Regions from separate parts of the Rhizobium sp. M1 genome, predicted to be linked through region 2. Evidence: predicted binding sites of a transcription regulator. Region 2 holds the regulator's gene; each other region holds the start of a gene.
What was found. The regulator LexA, encoded in region 2, represses DNA repair genes until DNA is damaged. The targets are predictions, from matches to a motif close to TGTTCNNNNTGTGTTCNG.
Positions count from the first base shown of each region.

Region 1: the regulator LexA is predicted to act here: its motif matches at 1,388-1,405, upstream of CO655_RS23425 (2'-5' RNA ligase family protein).
Region 3: the regulator LexA is predicted to act here: its motif matches at 3,833-3,850, upstream of CO655_RS11845 (ATP-dependent helicase).

Region 1 covers NZ_NWSW01000025.1:22,882-28,597, reverse strand. The annotation lists gene CO655_RS23435 (SDR family oxidoreductase) at 1-717, shown strand, start outside; gene CO655_RS23430 (methylated-DNA--[protein]-cysteine S-methyltransferase) at 750-1,310, opposite strand; gene CO655_RS23425 (2'-5' RNA ligase family protein) at 1,479-2,087, shown strand; gene CO655_RS23420 (succinylglutamate desuccinylase/aspartoacylase family protein) at 2,179-3,240, shown strand; gene CO655_RS23415 (ArsC family reductase) at 3,331-3,681, shown strand; gene ybaK (Cys-tRNA(Pro) deacylase) at 3,692-4,165, shown strand; gene CO655_RS23405 (MarR family transcriptional regulator) at 4,166-4,609, opposite strand; gene CO655_RS23400 (glutathione S-transferase family protein) at 4,689-5,342, shown strand; gene CO655_RS23395 (aminopeptidase) at 5,465-5,716, shown strand, end outside.
Region 2 covers NZ_NWSW01000034.1:60,023-65,738, reverse strand. The annotation lists gene pdhA (pyruvate dehydrogenase (acetyl-transferring) E1 component subunit alpha) at 1-396, opposite strand, end outside; gene CO655_RS26840 (septum formation initiator family protein) at 542-862, opposite strand; gene eno (phosphopyruvate hydratase) at 999-2,273, opposite strand; gene kdsA (3-deoxy-8-phosphooctulonate synthase) at 2,414-3,259, opposite strand; gene CO655_RS26825 (VOC family protein) at 3,256-4,152, opposite strand; gene lexA (transcriptional repressor LexA) at 4,348-5,067, shown strand; gene CO655_RS26815 (ComEC/Rec2 family competence protein) at 5,048-5,716, opposite strand, start outside.
Region 3 covers NZ_NWSW01000010.1:164,995-170,710, reverse strand. The annotation lists gene CO655_RS11855 (enoyl-CoA hydratase/isomerase family protein) at 1-451, shown strand, start outside; gene CO655_RS11850 (MBL fold metallo-hydrolase) at 693-1,661, shown strand; gene CO655_RS11845 (ATP-dependent helicase) at 1,725-3,785, opposite strand; gene CO655_RS11840 (hypothetical protein) at 3,888-4,154, opposite strand; gene CO655_RS11835 (BON domain-containing protein) at 4,330-4,590, shown strand; gene CO655_RS11830 (hypothetical protein) at 4,648-4,911, shown strand; gene CO655_RS11825 (DUF982 domain-containing protein) at 5,137-5,379, opposite strand; gene CO655_RS11820 (hypothetical protein) at 5,668-5,716, shown strand, end outside.

The sequences.
Region 1 (5,716 bases), on a different contig from region 2:
AAGGTCATTGCCATCACCGGCGCCAGCAGCGGCATCGGCGAGGCTGCTGCAAAGGTGCTGGCTGCGGCCGGCGCCCACATCGTGATCGGCGCTCGCCGCACTGAGCGCCTGGAGAGGCTCGCCGGCGACATCGAAGCCAGGGGCGGAACGGTACGGCTGCGAAAGCTTGACGTCACCGACCGCTCCGAGGTCGAGGCCTTCGCAGGCTTTGCCAGATCCGAGTTCGGCCGGCTTGATGTCATCGTCAACAATGCCGGCCTGATGCCGCTCTCGCCGCTCGAGGCCCTGAAGGTCGATGAATGGGACCAGATGATCGACGTCAACATCAAGGGCGTGCTCTACGGCATCGCCGCGGCCCTGCCGATCATGAAGGCGCAGGGATCCGGACAGATCATCAACCTGTCTTCGATCGGCGGTCACAGCGTCTCGCCAACGGCCGCCGTCTATTGCGCGACGAAATTCGCCGTCCGTGCAATCTCGGACGGGCTGCGGCAAGAGACCGATCGCATCCGCGTGACCGTCATCTCTCCCGGCACGACGACATCGGAACTGGCCGACACGATCACCGACCCGACCGCGCGCGACGCCATGAAAGCCTTCAGGGCGATCACGATCAGCCCCGATTCTATCGCCAATTCGATCCTTTATGCCGTCAGCCAGCCTGACGATGTCGATGTCAGCGAGATCATCATCCGGCCGACGGCCAGCCCGCATTGAGCAGCCGATATCCAATTGAAATTGCCCGCCGCCTAAAACCCCAGCGACTGCTGGGCGGGCGGCGGGGCGAGGTTGACGCCTTCGAGCTCCAGCATGCGGGTCTTCGAGGTCGAACCGCCGGGAGCGGAGAAGCCGCCGATCTTGCCGCCGGCCGCCAGCACCCGGTGGCAGGGAATGATCAGCGCGACAGGGTTCTTCGCCATCGCCTGGCCGACGTCGCGGGCCGCTTCCGGCCCGGCGCCGAGCTCTTTCGCCAGCGCGCCGTAGGTGGTCGTCCGGCCCCAGCCGATGCGCCTTGCCGCCGCATAAATCTCCCTGAAAAAGGCATCCTGGCCGGCAAGATCGAGTTCCACGCCAGAAAAATCCGTCTCCTCACCCTGGAAGTAGCGCTTCACTGCCGCCACGGTCTCGAGCACATCAGGCGTCGGCGCACCGGGCAAGCCATCGGGCAGCCGGCGCAGCAAGAGCCGCTCGGTTGCCTCCGCGGTTTTCGTCGGCAGCTGGAAACGGACGATGCCGGCATCGCTCCAGGCAATGCCGCAGAAACCACCCGCGGTTTCGAAGATGAGATAGTGGTGTATCGTCTGGGCCATGAAACAGCCTCCGCGTTTTCGATTACCACCAAAATCATACGGGACGGCCGCTGTTTCAACCCGATTCTTGCGCATCTCGTTCTTTTTTTGTTCTTGATATTCTCCCTTGCCGACGTATCTTTCGCCCCGTTTTTGGAGCGCGAGGCGGTCATGACGACCCGACAGGCCATGAACCAGATTTCCTTCGATTTCGACCATGGTCAAAATCGGCGCGGGCGGACGGGTGAAAGCCGGAACGGCGGTCACAGGCTTTTCTTTGCGTTCCGCCCGCCTGCGATCGTCGAACGGCAAGCCGCTTCGATCGCCGATGACTATGGCAAGACCTTCTCCCTTGCCGCAAAGCCGCGGCTGACGACGCTGCATGTGAGCGTTATCGGCGTCGGCGACTATGAGGCGTTGCCGGAGGACGTGATCTTTGCCGCCCGGCAGGCCGGCGCCACAGTCGAGGGCGCGCCGATCGCGGTCACCTTCGACAGGATCATGAGCTTCAAGCGGCAGGGCAAGGCGCGGCCTCTGGTGCTCTGCAGCAAAGGCGGGCTGATGCCGCTCATGCGCCTGCATGTCCAGTTGGGCGTCGGCATGCACAATACGGGATTGCGTGACAATATCGATCGCAATTTCACGCCGCATATGACGCTGCTCTACGACCGCAAGGCGGTGCCGCCGACGCGGCTCGACCAACCGGTTTCATGGACGGCGCAGGAATTCCTGCTGATCCACAGCATTCTCGGAAAAACCGAATACCACATCATCGATCGCTGGCCGCTTCTCGGCTGAGGGCACCGCGCCCGGTGAGGCTTGCGCTTGCCGGATATCCGCGCATAAAGCTGGAAGAGCCGTTGGGACGGCAAACGCGGAGCACGACAGCATGGACGTTTCAGAGATCATCATCCCGGGCGATACCCCGGGAACGGAATGGCGGCTGCCAGTGCTGCGCTTCAAGGGTCGCGATCCGAAGGCGCCGAAGATCTATATTCAGGCGGCACTGCATGCCGGCGAACTGCCGGGAACGGCGCTCCTGCATTTCCTCTGCGAGCAGCTGCGGCGGGCGGAAGACCAGGATGGCATCCTGGGCGGCATCACCATCGTGCCGCAGGCCAATCCGATCGGTGCGGCGCAGTCGCATTTCGGTGATTTGCAGGGCCGTTTCGACCTTGGTTCGCGCACCAATTTCAACCGGGATTTCCCGCTGATCTCCATTGCCGATCGGGCGACGCTGATCGAAGAGCTCGACGATTACCCGGCTACCGACAGGTTGAAGCGGCAGCTACTGCATATGGCGCTCGGCGCCGATCTCGTCCTCGACCTGCATTGCGACGACGAATCGCTGCAATATGCCTATATCGACGAGGCGTTCTGGCCGGAGGCGGCCGATCTCGCCGCCGCGCTCGACATGGAGGCCGTGCTGCTTTCGGATGGCGAAAGCTCCGCCTTCGAGGAGGCCGTCGGCTTTGCATGGAAATATGAAATCCCCGGCGAACGACGGTCCATGCTGCCGGGCAAGCTTTCGGTCACGGTCGAGCTGCGCGGCAAGCGCGATGTCGATCCGGCGCTGGCGAAGCGGGATGCGGACGGGCTCTGGCGTTTCCTCACATCACGCGGGATCGTCAGCGACGAACCGGTGGCGCCGGCCGCGTTTGCCGGCCCGGCCGTGCCACTCGACAATGTCGAGATCATCCGGGCTCCCGAAGGCGGCGCCGTGCTCTTCCATCGCGCGATCGGCGACAGGGTTGTGGAGGGCGAGCGTCTGGCGACGATCATCACCCGGCCGGGGCAAGTTGATGGCAGCATCGATGTGCAGGCGCCGCAGGACGGGCTGATCCTGACCCGGACCTCGGACCGGCTGGTGCGGCGGCGCGGCGACCTGATGAAGATCGTCTGCGCCGGGCCCAGCAAGACGTCGCGCGAGGCCGGCACGCTGGAGAGCTGAGGAGGCGCTGCCGGGAATAAAGCTCACATGGCGTTTGCGCCGGCCTTCGCGCATGCTATCCCGCTGCCATCACACGGAGATCGATCGGGTATGGCCGTTACCATCTATGGCATCAAGAATTGCGACACGATGAAGAAGGCCCGCAGCTGGCTGGAAGACCACGACGTCGCCTATGAATTTCACGATTACAAGGCGCTCGGCATCGACCGCGCCCATCTCGAAGCCTGGATCGACCAGGCCGGCCTCGACACGGTGCTCAACCGCGCCGGCACGACATTCCGCAAACTGCCCGATGCCGAGCGCGAGAACCTGAGCCGGGAGAAAGCCATCGCGCTGATGCTCGACCAGCCGTCGATGATCAAGCGGCCGGTGCTGGAGGCGAAGGACAAGCTGGTAATCGGCTTCAAGCCGGAAATTTACACCGGCACATTTGGCGGCTGACAGGCTTCTTATGTCCAAGACCACCCGCGCGACACAGGTTCTTTCCAAGGCCGGCATCGCCTTCACCATCCACACCTATGATTACGATCCCGGCGCCGAGCGCGTCGGGCTGCAGGCGGCCGAGGCTTTGGGCGAAGCACCGCATCGGGTGTTGAAGACGCTGATGGCGGAGCTGGACGGCAAGCCGGTCTGCGTCGTGGTGCCGTCGGACCGCGAAGTCAGCATGAAGAAACTCGCCAGCGCCTTTGGCGGCAAGTCGGCCAACATGATGAAACCCGCCGATGCCGAGCGGCTGACGGGCTATCACGTCGGCGGCATCAGCCCCTTCGGCCAGAAGAAGACCGTGCCGACGGCGATCGAGGAGACCGCCCTTATTGAACCGCTCGTCTATATCAATGGCGGGCAGCGCGGGCTGCAGGTGCGGCTCGACCCGAAGGACGCGCTGGCGGTGTTGAAGGCCGTCGGCGCGCCATTGATCGCCTGATCACAGGAAACGCGCGAGCAAGGCCGAGATGCTCTCTGCCTCGCTTTCGGTGAGCCTGCAGGCGATATGGCTCTCGATCGATCTGGCATAGACCACCCACATGCGTTCGCGGAGCTGCCGGCCGGCTTCGGTGATGACAACCCAGCGACCGCGTCCATCCTCCGCTAAGACTTCGCGCCGGACGAGCCCCTCTCCTTCCAGCCGGTCGATAAGGCGGGAAAGATTATACTGCGCAAGCAAAGTCCGCTCTTCGATCTCATAGGGGCGCAACCTGCCATCATCGGCGCGCGCCAGTTCCCACAGCACGTCATACCAGGCAAGCGGCGGCATGCCGGCCGCTTTCAGCTCGGCTTCGATGGCTGCAAGCAAGCGCTCGCGGGCGCGCATGATGCTCGTCCAGGCACGGGTGGTGGCTTCGCTCGGTTTCGGCATGTTCTCGGACATAAATGCAATTACATCTATCTTGAATTCCGCCGCAAGCGATATTAGATGCATTTGCATGGATTGTGACCAGGAGATTTCCATGAGCAGGCTTACCCTCATCAGCCACCATCTCTGCCCCTATGTGCAGCGCGCCGCGATCACGCTGCTTGAAAAGGGCGTGCCATTCGAGCGCATCAACATCGATCTCGCCAACAAGCCGGATTGGTTCCTGAAGATTTCACCGCTCGGCAAGGTGCCGCTGCTGCGGATCGAGGAAGAGGACGGCAGCGAGGCGGTGCTCTTCGAAAGCAGCGTCATCTGCGAATATCTGGCGGCCGATCCGCTCACCCGCGCCCGCCACCGCGGCTGGATGGAATTCGGCTCGTCCGTGCTTTCCGACCTCTGGGGTTATGAAACGGCGCAGGATGCGCTGCAGCTCGACGCCAAGCGCAAAGCCCTCATCGCCAAATTCGCAACGATCGAGAGCGCACTGACAGACGGGCCTTATTTCGCGGGCAGCAGCTTCGGGCTCGTCGACGCCGTCTTTGCGCCGGTCTTTCGTTATTTCGACCTCTTCGACACGCTCGGCGACAGCGGCATATTCGATGGATTGGAGCGGGTGAAGCGCTGGCGCAAGGCTCTTTCCGCGCGGGCGAGTGTCCGGGCGGCTGTCGGCCCTGATTACCCGCAGCGGCTGATGGAATTCCTCGAAAAACATTCCTCGATCCTGCTCAGGCAGTCTGCCGCAGCGTAAAGGCCTAGCAAGCGGCCGGACAAGACCGGCCGCTTCAATTCGGCAGCGGCACTTCATTTTCGCCGCAAACGGGTCTAAGTCTTCCAGCTTTCCACCATCGATGACAGAAAGCAGGTCGAACCATGACTTTCATGCCCCAAAGCCAGAACGCTGTTGATCCCGTCAAGCTGGAGAAGCTTGCGGAAGTCGCCGTCAAGGTCGGCCTTCAGCTGCAGAGAGGTCAGGACCTGGTCGTCACCGCGCCTGTCGTGGCGCTGCCGCTCGTGCGGCTGATCACCAAACAGGCCTATCAGGCCGGCGCCGGATTGGTGAGCGCCTTCTATTCCGACGAGGAAACGACGCTTTCGCGCTATCAGTACGGCAGCGACGAAAGC
Region 2 (5,716 bases):
CGAGAACATGTGCATCGAGCCGCCCTTCCCGTGGGAATAGCCGCTGCGGCGCCCGGTCAGCTCGGCCATGACACCGCGCGCTTCCATGCCGGTTGCGAGCATATGGCCGTGGTCGCGATAGGCGGTGATGACCTGGTCGCCTTCCTTCTGCGCCATCTGCATGCCGACGACGACAGCTTCCTGACCGATGTAGAGATGGCAAAAGCCGCCGATGAAGCCCATGCCGTAAAGCTGACCGGCCTTCTCCTCGAAGCGGCGGATCAAAAGCATCTCGCGATAGGCCTTGAGTTCCTCATCCCGATCGAAGTCGGCTACCGGGCCTCCATTCGATGCTTTGGCTGCTGGTTTTGCTGCAGTTTTGCGGCTGGAAACGGTCGCGGTCTTTCGCGGCGCCATTCAACCCTCCCTATGGGTTTGTCGTTTCTCGGTGGCGCGTACCATAGGGAAGAAATTTGACCACAGCAATGCCATAATTGCATGGCTCATATTCGGCACTAAACTATTGGAAATAAAGCAGAAATAAGAATTAACCGAATTCCGGTTAATTGGAGTAGTGGTTGAATATGACGATCTCGTCCGCGCGCGACATATTCAGCTGATATCGCGCCTTTTCGTCCAACATGTCCTTGTCGAGCGAACCGTCACTGAGGAGCGCGACCTGGCTTTCCAGATGTTCGCGCTTCGCCTTCAACACCGCAAGCTCTTTTTCGCGCGCGACACGCTGACGCTCGAACGTCTCCGTCGCCCGCAGGCCGTAATCGCCGTGAACGCAATGATAACCGAAATAGGAGAGGAAGGCGACCGTCATGGCCGGGATGACGAACCGGCCGAATTTTCTCTTCTTATGATGCTTTGTCCACATACACGTATGCTCTTGAACGCATTACCAATTCGTTCAGCATAACGCGCAGAGATTAACCGTTCGTTGACCGTAAATATGAGCAATAAAAAACCCGCGCCGGGAGGGCGCGGGTTAAGCCATTGACGTTCAGATTCGATCAGCCGCGGATGATCGAGCGGCCGGCATACTGCGCCTGCGGGCCGAGGCCTTCCTCGATGCGGATCAGCTGATTGTATTTGGCAAGGCGGTCGGAACGCGACAGCGAACCCGTCTTGATCTGGCCGCAGTTGGTGGCAACCGCGAGATCGGCAATGGTCGAATCCTCGGTTTCGCCGGAGCGATGGGACATGACGGCGGTGTAGGCCGCCTTGTGCGCCGTATTGACCGCGTCGAGGGTTTCCGTCAGCGAACCGATCTGGTTGACCTTGACGAGGATCGAGTTGGCGACACCCATGCGAATGCCGTCGCGAAGGCGGGCGGAGTTGGTGACGAAGAGATCGTCGCCGACGAGCTGCGTCTTATTGCCGATCAGGTCGGTCAGCGCCTTCCAGCCATCCCAGTCGTCTTCGGCCATGCCGTCCTCGATCGAGATGATCGGGTATTTGCCGGCGAGCTCGGCCAGATATTCGGCCATGGCGCCCGATTCGAGCGTGCGGCCTTCACCTTCGAGAACGTATTTGCCGTCCTTGAAGAATTCGGTCGAGGCGCAGTCGAGGCCGAGGTAAATGTCCTCACCCGGCTTGTAGCCGGCTTTCTCAACCGACTTGACGATGAAGTCGAGGGCTTCCGAAGCGCTCTTCAGACCCGGTGCGAAACCGCCTTCATCGCCGACATTGGTGTTGTGGCCCTGGGCGGCAAGCTCCTTGCGTAGCGTGTGGAAGACTTCCGAACCCATGCGCACGGCTTCGGCGATCGTATCGGCGCCGACCGGCAGGATCATGAATTCCTGGAAGTCGATCGGATTGTCGGCATGAGCGCCGCCGTTGATGATGTTCATCATCGGCACCGGCAGCAGGCTCGCCGAAGCGCCGCCGACATAACGATAGAGCGGCAGGCCGGAGGCCTGGGCGGCAGCCTTGGCGACGGCGAGCGACACGCCGAGGATGGCGTTGGCGCCGAGACGCGACTTGTTCGGGGTGCCGTCCAGTTCGATCATGATGTTGTCGATCTGGATCTGGTTTTCGGCGTCGATACCGCCGATGGCGTCGAAGATCTCGGTGTTGGCGGCCTCGACCGCCTTTTCGACGCCCTTGCCGAGGTAGCGCTTGCCGCCGTCGCGCAGCTCGACCGCCTCATGGGCACCCGTCGAGGCGCCAGAGGGAACGGCCGCGCGGCCCATGCTGCCGTCTTCGAGGTAGACGTCGACTTCGACGGTGGGATTGCCACGGCTATCGAGAATCTCGCGGGCGATGATATCGGTGATTGCAGTCATGGGTTCTTCCTGCTCGGTGGGTGATCAATCGTTCGAAGCCTGTCATAATCGAAGGCGGGCAAATTACAATGCCGCAATTCCCGCCTGCGAGGCAGCGTTCTGACGTGGCCTAAACCACGATCATGTCAGCCTGTTGAACATCAAGCCTTGGCGACCGCGTCGAAGGCAAGCAGCTTCTCAAGCAAGCGCGGCATGTCCTTGAGATAAACCATGTTCGGGCCGTCGGACGGCGCGTTGTCAGGGTCCTGGTGGGTTTCGAGGAAGACGCCGGCAATTCCCGTCGCCACGGCTGCGCGCGCCAGCGTTTCAACGAATTCGCGCTGACCGCCCGAGGATTCGCCCTGCCCGCCCGGCTGGGCGACGGAATGGGTCGCATCGAAAATGACGGGCGCGCCCATCGCCGCCATGATCGGCAGCGAGCGCATGTCGGAAACCAGCGTATTGTAGCCGAAGGAAGCGCCGCGCTCGCACAGCAGCACGTTCGGATTGCCGCTGGCATTGAGCTTCTTCAGGACGTTCTTCATATCCCAGGGGGCGAGGAACTGGCCTTTCTTGACGTTGACGACGCGGCCGGTCCGGGCAGCGGCGATCAGAAGATCGGTCTGGCGGCAGAGGAAGGCGGGGATCTGCAGAACGTCGATCACCTCCGCCACCTCGGCGCATTGCTCGGCGGTGTGAACGTCGGTCAGGACGGGAAAGCCGAATTCCTTCTTCAGGTCGGCGAAGACCTCCATGCCCTTTTCAAGCCCGATGCCGCGCTCTGCCGAGAGCGAGGTGCGGTTCGCCTTGTCGAAGGAACTCTTGTAGACGAGGCCGATACCGAGCTTTGCGCAGAGCTCCTTCAGCGTACCGGCGACCATGAAGGCGTGGTCACGGCTCTCCATCTGGCAGGGGCCGGCAATCAGCGACAGGCGCCCGGTATTGGAAAAGGTGACCTGGCCTTCGCCTTCGCCGATCTTGACCTCGGAATTGGTATCAGTGCTCATCGTGGTTCCTCGAAGGCAAAAAGCGCGCCCTGCCCGGGCGTGGGCTTCACCAGAATGCGATTGTTCTTGCGTGTGTATGTCACTCCGTTAGCAGCCAAATGCGCTTCTGTCACGGCAAGATCGGTGACGGTGAAGAGGATTGCCTGACCGCGCAGGCCACGATCGGCGGCGGAAACGACAAGCTCGAAATAGGCCTCCAGCCCTTCCGGCGTCATCAGGCTGATCTTGGCATTGGATGCCGCGATCTTCATGCCGAAACCGGTTTTCTCCACCACCGTCTGCCCGACCGCAAGACCAACGAAGGCGGCAAATGCAGCCGGCTCCGGCGAACAAAGGGCGATCTCGGCAATGCCGGTCACGCCATTGGCATGCGTCTCCAGAGCGGCACGACCGGCCGGGAACGAATTGATGCGCTGACAGGTGAAGAGAAAGAAGTCGGGCGCGCGCAGATCTCCTGAAAAGGCCAGTTTGAAGCTGCCGACGCTTTCCGAACCGTCCGGCATCCGCATCGGCCGGCTGAACTGCAACATCTCGCCGGCACTCGCGCCGCTACCCACGAATCGCCGATGATCGAGGCCGGCATCCTCGGTGAGGAAGGCCAACGCCGAAAGTCCCTCCTCGCCGCAGCGGAAGCGGAAGGCGCGATTGCGGGCGATGAAGACATTGCCGTGGCGGGCCGCTGTCTCGCTCTCCTCGACACTCGCCACGCCGAGCGGCTCGATATAGGTCTTGTCGGCGAAAAAGACGCAGGCATTTTCCGTTCCGAACGGATGGCGCGCATCGGCGGCGACGGTAAAGCCGAGCTTGCCGAGCCTTTCGCGCGCCAGGTCGATATTGACGACGGGCAGCACGACATGATCCAGCGGGTGCGGTTTGGCGGAATGTGCGATCATGATATCCCTCCTGACACGCCAGAGATGTGCGACAGCACCACCCTCAATGCAAGACATGTGCGCCAATCCGGCGAATGAAAATAAAAATCTCGACGAGTTGGCGCGAAGTTTTACGGAAATTTAGCTACTTGCGGAACACATATGGAACATATAGTGTCTGTTCTGGATTTGTTTCAATCACGGGGTCTGACGTCGATGCTCACGCGCAAACAACAGGAGCTTCTCCTTTTCATTCATGAGCGCATGAAGGAATCCGGCGTTCCGCCCTCTTTCGACGAGATGAAGGATGCCCTGGATCTCGCCTCGAAATCCGGCATTCATCGACTGATCACGGCGCTGGAGGAACGTGGTTTCATTCGCCGCCTACCGAACCGGGCCCGGGCCCTGGAAGTGATCAAGCTGCCGGAGGCCTATAGCCCCAGTCTTCAGCCGCGCCGCGGTTTTTCACCGAGCGTTATCGAAGGCAGCCTCGGCAAGCCCCAGCCGGTCGCCGCCCCCCCTGCCGCAAAGCCGATCGCCGACAACGGCAACACTGTGTCCGTGCCGGTCATGGGCCGGATCGCCGCCGGTGTTCCGATCTCGGCGATCCAGAACAACACGCACGACATCGTCGTTCCCTCAGACATGCTCGGCTCGGGTGAACATTATGCGCTGGAGGTCAAGGGCGATTCGATGATCGACGCCGGCATCTTCGACGGCGACACGGTGATCATCCGCAACGGCAGCACCGCAAGTCCCGGCGATATCGTCGTTGCGCTGGTCGACGACGAGGAAGCGACGCTGAAGCGCTTTCGCCGCAAGGGTGCCTCGATCGCCCTCGAAGCCGCCAACCCGGCTTACGAGACCCGTATCTTCGGGCCCGACCGGGTCAAGGTGCAGGGCAAGCTGGTCGGCCTCATTCGCCGTTATCACTGACAGCGGACGGGCCGGTTTCGGTAAAACTGTCTTTGCGCCAATCATAGGCTCGATGGCGCATCCATGGACGCGACAAAGCATCGAATGCGGTTGCGACCTCGAATCCCTCCTGTGCAAAACGCAGTTCGACGGAACCGGTCCTACGCAGCGTCTCGCCGGTGAAGAGTGTCGCACCCGAGCGGCAACGGTCGAAACGCAGGCGCACCGCGGTCACGACAATCTCGCCGGCGTCGCAGGCCGGGCCGAGATAGGCGGCGTTGTCGATGACGGCGACGACATGGCCATTGCCGAGCCTGGCTATACACCAGGCCTTCTTCACGCAGGAAAACCGATTTGTCTCACCGCCGGCTGCGGCGGTCGCCATCGCCGCCCTCGCGTCATTCTGCTGGTCGCGGGACAGCCTGACGCGGCGGTCCTCACCCGGTGGCGGGATGGCAGGACCATCCAGCATCTTCGGCGGGTGGTGCCTCGGCAGGACCAGCGCTCTTTGCCACTGGTCGAAGATGAAGTCCGGCGGGTTTTCACGGTTGGAAGCCATGGCCTCCGTCGCGACAAGCGCGACCAGACCACCATCCTCGGAAATCACCAGATCCGGTGGCCGGGACCCTGGCAGAATCAGCAGGATGAGCGTCGAAACGGCGAGGATCGA
Region 3 (5,716 bases), on a different contig from region 2:
GCGCGGCAGTTCGTCGATCGATGTCGATGCCCTGCTGCAGGCATTCTCCGAGCCTTCGGGGGAAAGCCGGCTGCGGCAGAACGCGGCGACGATCGATCGCGCATTTCGGTTCGACGGCGTCGAGGAGATCCTGACGGCGCTGGCCGAGGAGGATGGCGAATTCGCCGCCGAGACGCACCGGGTGCTGCTGACGCGCTCGCCGACCAGCCTGAAGCTCGCTTTGCGGCTCTTGAGGGCCGGCCGGCGCAGCGCCTCGCTTGCCGAATGCCTCGGCCGCGAACTCGGCGCCTGTCTGCAGATGCTGGACAATCCGGATTTCTTCGAAGGCATCCGCGCTGCCGTCATCGACAAGGACCGCAATCCGAAATGGTCGCCGGCGTCAGTCGAGGCGGTGGAGTCGGCAGCCGTCGAGCGCTTCCTGAAGCCGGCCGAACCGCCGCTATTGCTCTGACGCTGTCATCTTTCTGCATGCTGTGTGCGGGCGCCGCCCCGGCGGGCGAGGGCGTCTGCGTCCTCATGCCAGCCGTTTCACCACCAAATCGTCGCTGCGTTCCGCCGAACCCATAGGCTTCCCTGTGCTAAAGCCTAGCCTTTCCTCTTCCTTGATCCGATCGACCCTCAACACGCTCCCACATAGTCTCTGCGACGTGACCCGTAACTGACACCTCTCGATCGCAAAACAGGAGCGCATCATGTCGCAGGCAGAAGCAAAAGCTCGTACGATTGGTCAAACGCAGACAAACATCAACTTGGACAGCACCCCGCAGCTCGGCAAGCCAAAGCTCGATGAGCTGGTTCCGTCGCGCTATGCGTTGCGGATCGGCGAGATCGAAGTCCTGATCATCAGCGATGGGGTGCTGCCGCTCCCGACCTCGATGCTGGCACACAATGCCGAGCCCGCGGTCCGGGCAGCCTGGCTGGACGAAATGTTCTTCCCGAAAGACGCTTTCGACTGGCCGCTGAACGTCGTCGTGGTGCGCAGCGGTGCACAGACCATCCTCATTGATGCCGGTCTGGGCATGGACCCGGATTTGAACCTGCCGCGCGCCGGCCAGTTGATCAGGCGGCTGGAAGCCGCCGGCATCGATCTTGCATCCGTCACCGACGTGGTGCTCACTCATTTGCACATGGACCACATTGGCGGGCTGCTCATCGACGGGGTGAAGGAGCGTTTGCGTCCTGACCTCAGGATCCATGTGGCGGCCGCCGAGGTCAAGTTCTGGGAGGCGCCCGACTTCACCCACACCTCCATGCCGGCGGGCTTCCCGGATGCGCTTCGCGCGGCCGCCAAGCGGTTCGTGAAAATGTACCAGAGCCAGCTGCGGCTGTTCGACGAGCAGTCCGAAGTGGCGCCGGGCGTGGTCGTCTCCCGCACCGGCGGCCATACCCCCGGCCACAGCGTGGTCCGCGTGGCGTCCGGCGGCGACCGGCTGATGTTCGCCGGCGACGCCGTGTTCCCGGTCGGGTTCGATCAGCCTGACTGGCATAACGGCTTCGAGCATGATCCCGAGGAGGCGGCGCGCGTCAGGGTCGCCCTCCTGCGCGAGCTGGCGGCGACGGGCGAGATGCTGGTGGCCACCCACTTGCCGTTCCCCTCCATCTGCCATGTGGCGGTTGACGGCGAAGCCTTCCGTTGGGTGCCGGCCGTCTGGGACTACTGAGCGCCTGCCAGGTCCGGGCCGAACCAAAGCGCGTCGCACGGATCGGAATCCGTGCGGCGCTACCTATCGCCACATGCCGCGCATGCGGGCGCCGACATCGATGCGCACCTGCCGCGCCTGCGCCTGGGCGGCGGCATCCGATTTCACCTGCGGCCAGCTGCAGGCCTCGAAGAATTGCAGCAGGGTCGCCGGAATGAAGCGGCTGCGCGAGGCATAGACGTGCCGGTCGCCTTGCGCGTTCTGTCCATAGGTGAAGAAACGTTGCGGCACGACGAGGTCGAGACCGTCGCGGGCGCGCGTCATCGCCACATAGAGCAGCCGGCGCTCCTCCTCGATTTCGGCGGTGGCGCCGACGGCAAGATCGCTCGGAATGCAGCCGTCGACGACATTCAGCATGAAGACCCTCGTCCATTCCTGGCCCTTGGCCGAATGGATGGTCGAGAGAATGAGATAGTCCTCGTCGAGCAGCGGCACGCCGGCCTGGTCGCTGGTCGCATCCGGTGGATCGAGCGTGAGCTCGGTGAGGAAACGCTCGCGCGAGGCATAACCGCCGGCAATCTGCTCGAGCTGTAAGAGATCGGCCTGCCGCGTTGCCGCGTCCTCATGCAGCCGTTCCAGATGCGGCGCGTACCATTGCCGCGCCAGCTCGATTTCCGCCGGCCAGCCGGCCTTGCCGGATTTCATCTCCTGCAGCATCGAAACGAAAGCCGCCCAGTCCTCGCCACAGCGCGGCGGCGCCGGCATGGCGGCGAGCGCCGACAGCGGGCTCGCATCCTCGGCCATCAGGTCGAGTGCCTTCTGCGCTGTCGACGGCCCGACGCCCGGCAGGATCTGCATCAGCCGGAAGCCCGCCACCCGGTCGCGCGGGTTCTGCGCGAAGCGAAGGGCGGCCAGCATGTCCTTGACATGGGCGCTGTCGAGAAATTTCAGCCCGCCGAATTTGACGAAGGGAATGTTGCGCCGGGTCAGCTCGACCTCCAGCGGTCCACTGTGATGCGAAGCGCGGAACAGCACCGCCTGCTGCTTGAGCTTCAGGCCCTCCTCGCGATTGTCGAGCACCTTGTCGGCGACGTAACGCGCTTGCTCGGCCTCGTCGCGCACGGTGACGAGGCGCGGCCGCTCGGCCGATTGCCGCTCGGTCCAGAGATTTTTGGTGAAGCGCTCCGAGGCGAGATCGATGACGGCGTTGGCGGCTGTCAGGATCGGCTGCGTCGAGCGATAGTTGCGGTCGAGCGTGACGATATTGGCGGGCGGGCTGAAGGCGGCGGGAAAATCGAGGATGTTGCGCACTGTCGCTGCGCGGAAGGAATAGATCGACTGCGCATCGTCGCCGACGACGGTCAGTCCCCGACCGCCGGGCTTCAGCGCCATCAGGATCGAGGCCTGCAGCCGGTTGGTGTCCTGATATTCGTCGACCAGCACATGGTCGAAGCGGCTGCCGATATCCTCGGCGATCACGCTCTCGCCGACCATCTGTGCCCAGTAGAGCAGGAGGTCGTCGTAATCGAGTACGTTCTGGGCCTGCTTGGCCTCGACATAGCAGGCGAAAAGCTCGCGCAGCTGTTTGTCCCAGGCCGCGCACCAGGGAAAGGCGTCGCGCAGCACCTGGTCGAGCGCCGTCTCCGAATTGACCGCCCTGGAATAAATGGCAAGGCAGGTGCCCTTGGCCGGAAACCGGCTTTCCGTCTTGGAGAAGCCGAGATCGTGCCGGATCAGGTTCATCAGGTCGGCGCTGTCTTCGCGGTCATGGATGGTGAAATCGGCATCGAGGCCGATCTGCTTGTTATAGTCGCGCAGCAGCCTGGCGCCGATGCCGTGGAAGGTGCCGGACCAATGAAGCGCATCGGCCATGACGCCGGCATTCGAACCGAGCACATCGCGGCAGATGCGCTCGACGCGCCGCGCCATTTCGGCCGCCGCCCGGCGCGAGAAGGTCATCAGCAGGATGCGGCGGGGATCGGCGCCCTTGACGATCAGATGGGCGACCCGATGCGCCAAGGTATTGGTCTTGCCGGAACCGGCGCCGGCGATGACCAGCAGCGGCCCGGCAATATGGCTGCCGTCGGTGAGCGTGCCGTGCTCGACGGCCATACGCTGCTGGGGATTGAGCTTTTCGAGATACATCCAGCCGTCCGGTCGGGCTCCCGCAGAATCACTGCGAGAAGATTAGATGTTCCTTGAATGTTCGCGATTTCAGCCGCTGTCAAGCCTGGAACGGCGCAAGTCTCATTCGGGGAAATCCGGCCCCACCACGCGCCGCACCAGCTTCAGGCTGCGGTCCGGCTGAAGAATATAGGTTTCCTCCACGCGCTGGCCGCTCTCGTTGTAGAACTGATTGTAGACGGCGCTGCCGACCGGCGATTTGGTGAGCTTCGTCCGCGGCTGGCCGCCATAGGTGATACTGCCGGGAATGGGTTCCAGCGCCGGGCTGTCGACCGAGGAGCAGCCGGTCAGCAATGCGGCGGCAAACAAGGCGGGCATCAGCACTTTCATCGTCGTCATCCCTCTTTCGACTGCAGCAGATATGGAAGCCGCAGCAGCGTCCGCCAAGGGTGGGCGAGCCTGGCACGCAGAAATCACGCGCGAATATCCCGTCGAGACCGGCGGACCGCAACGAAAACCCCGTTGCAGCGTTAACCTGGATATACCAACCTCAGGAGACGCTTAAGTGATCGGGTTTCCTGTATTCCCCGACCATGACGAACCCGGCCGACAGGGCCATGGCGAGGCGGCGACACGCGCTTCGGTCGAGAGCGCGCTCCATGCCGCCGATGATCTCGACGCCGGAGAAATCACCGTCAGCATGCTTGGTTCCTATGTCATCCTCGAAGGTTTCGTGCGCCGGCACGGCGATGTCGAACGGGCGGTCGAGATCGCTGAAAGCGTCGTCGGCCAAGGCTATGTGCATAGCCGCCTGTTGCGGCGCTGAGGGAACCAAGTGAGCCTCCGCGTGTTGAAATGCCGGATCGAAACGCTGGAGACCATCATGCAGTTGCTTCTTCGCCTGTGGGCAACGACCTTGATTATCGGTTGCGGTGTCTTTGCCGGCCCCGCCTATGCCTCGCTCGAAACCGGCACGAACTATTCCGCGCTTCCGAAGGACCAGATCGCGCTCAACGAGTATACCGAAACGGCCGCCTGCCAGCCGGCAGAGCCGCACTATCTGCCGTCCTTCATCCGCACGGCGGACGGCACGATCATCGGTGTCGGCTATATCGAGGTGGAGAATGAAGGCGGCGCGGGCTGCTGAGACCCCGATCGGCTCGAACGAGGCTCGCCGGCGTTTCCGGAGACGAGCCTCTGACCATCATCATGATGGCTGAGTGTTTTCTATCGAAACAGCTGTCTGAGGCGCAACACCTTTTGCGCCAAAACCCGGCACCTGCTCGATGCAGGGTTAAGTGAAAATTAAACAACGTACCGTTTCGGCACGACTTGGCGAACAAACCAATAACGTCCGGACGTCCTCGCCGTGCTAGTGCAGCTTCAGCTTCGCCTCTTCAGCCGCCGCCAGGAATTCGGCTCTTGCCTCCTCCACGCTCTTGCGACCGTCGAGCGCTGCCCGGCAGGTGCTGCGCGCCTTGATATAATGCAGCCCGCGCGAACTCGGCCAGAAATCCGCCAGGCACTTCAAGGCATCAAACGGCCCAGTGACCGTTCGCGCATCGGCTCCTTCGAAACCGACCGTGACCGGGCTGTTCCATCGTTCAGTTGCCATCGATGCTCCTCCAGGGTTTTCGACAGAAACAGGTGCGGCACCTCCCAGTTCCTCCGGGGAGACTCCGCTATGATAGGCATTCTAGCGTGATTTTCACGGCCAACAATGGTGAATCGTTCGTTGCTGGTGAACGGAAATGCCCACTTGGCGACGCGGGATCGCAGGATGCGAAGAGGACTACGCCCGTACGCGAAGGAGAGGCCTTAAATAAACCATATGGTGCAGGCCCGTATCGTCGATCGGTGCTCCGCCAACTGAGGGCTCAATATGGGTTTAGGTCGACATCTGATGCGGGCTGCTTTTCTCTGCGGTGCGCTCGCCACGCCCGCTCTAGCCC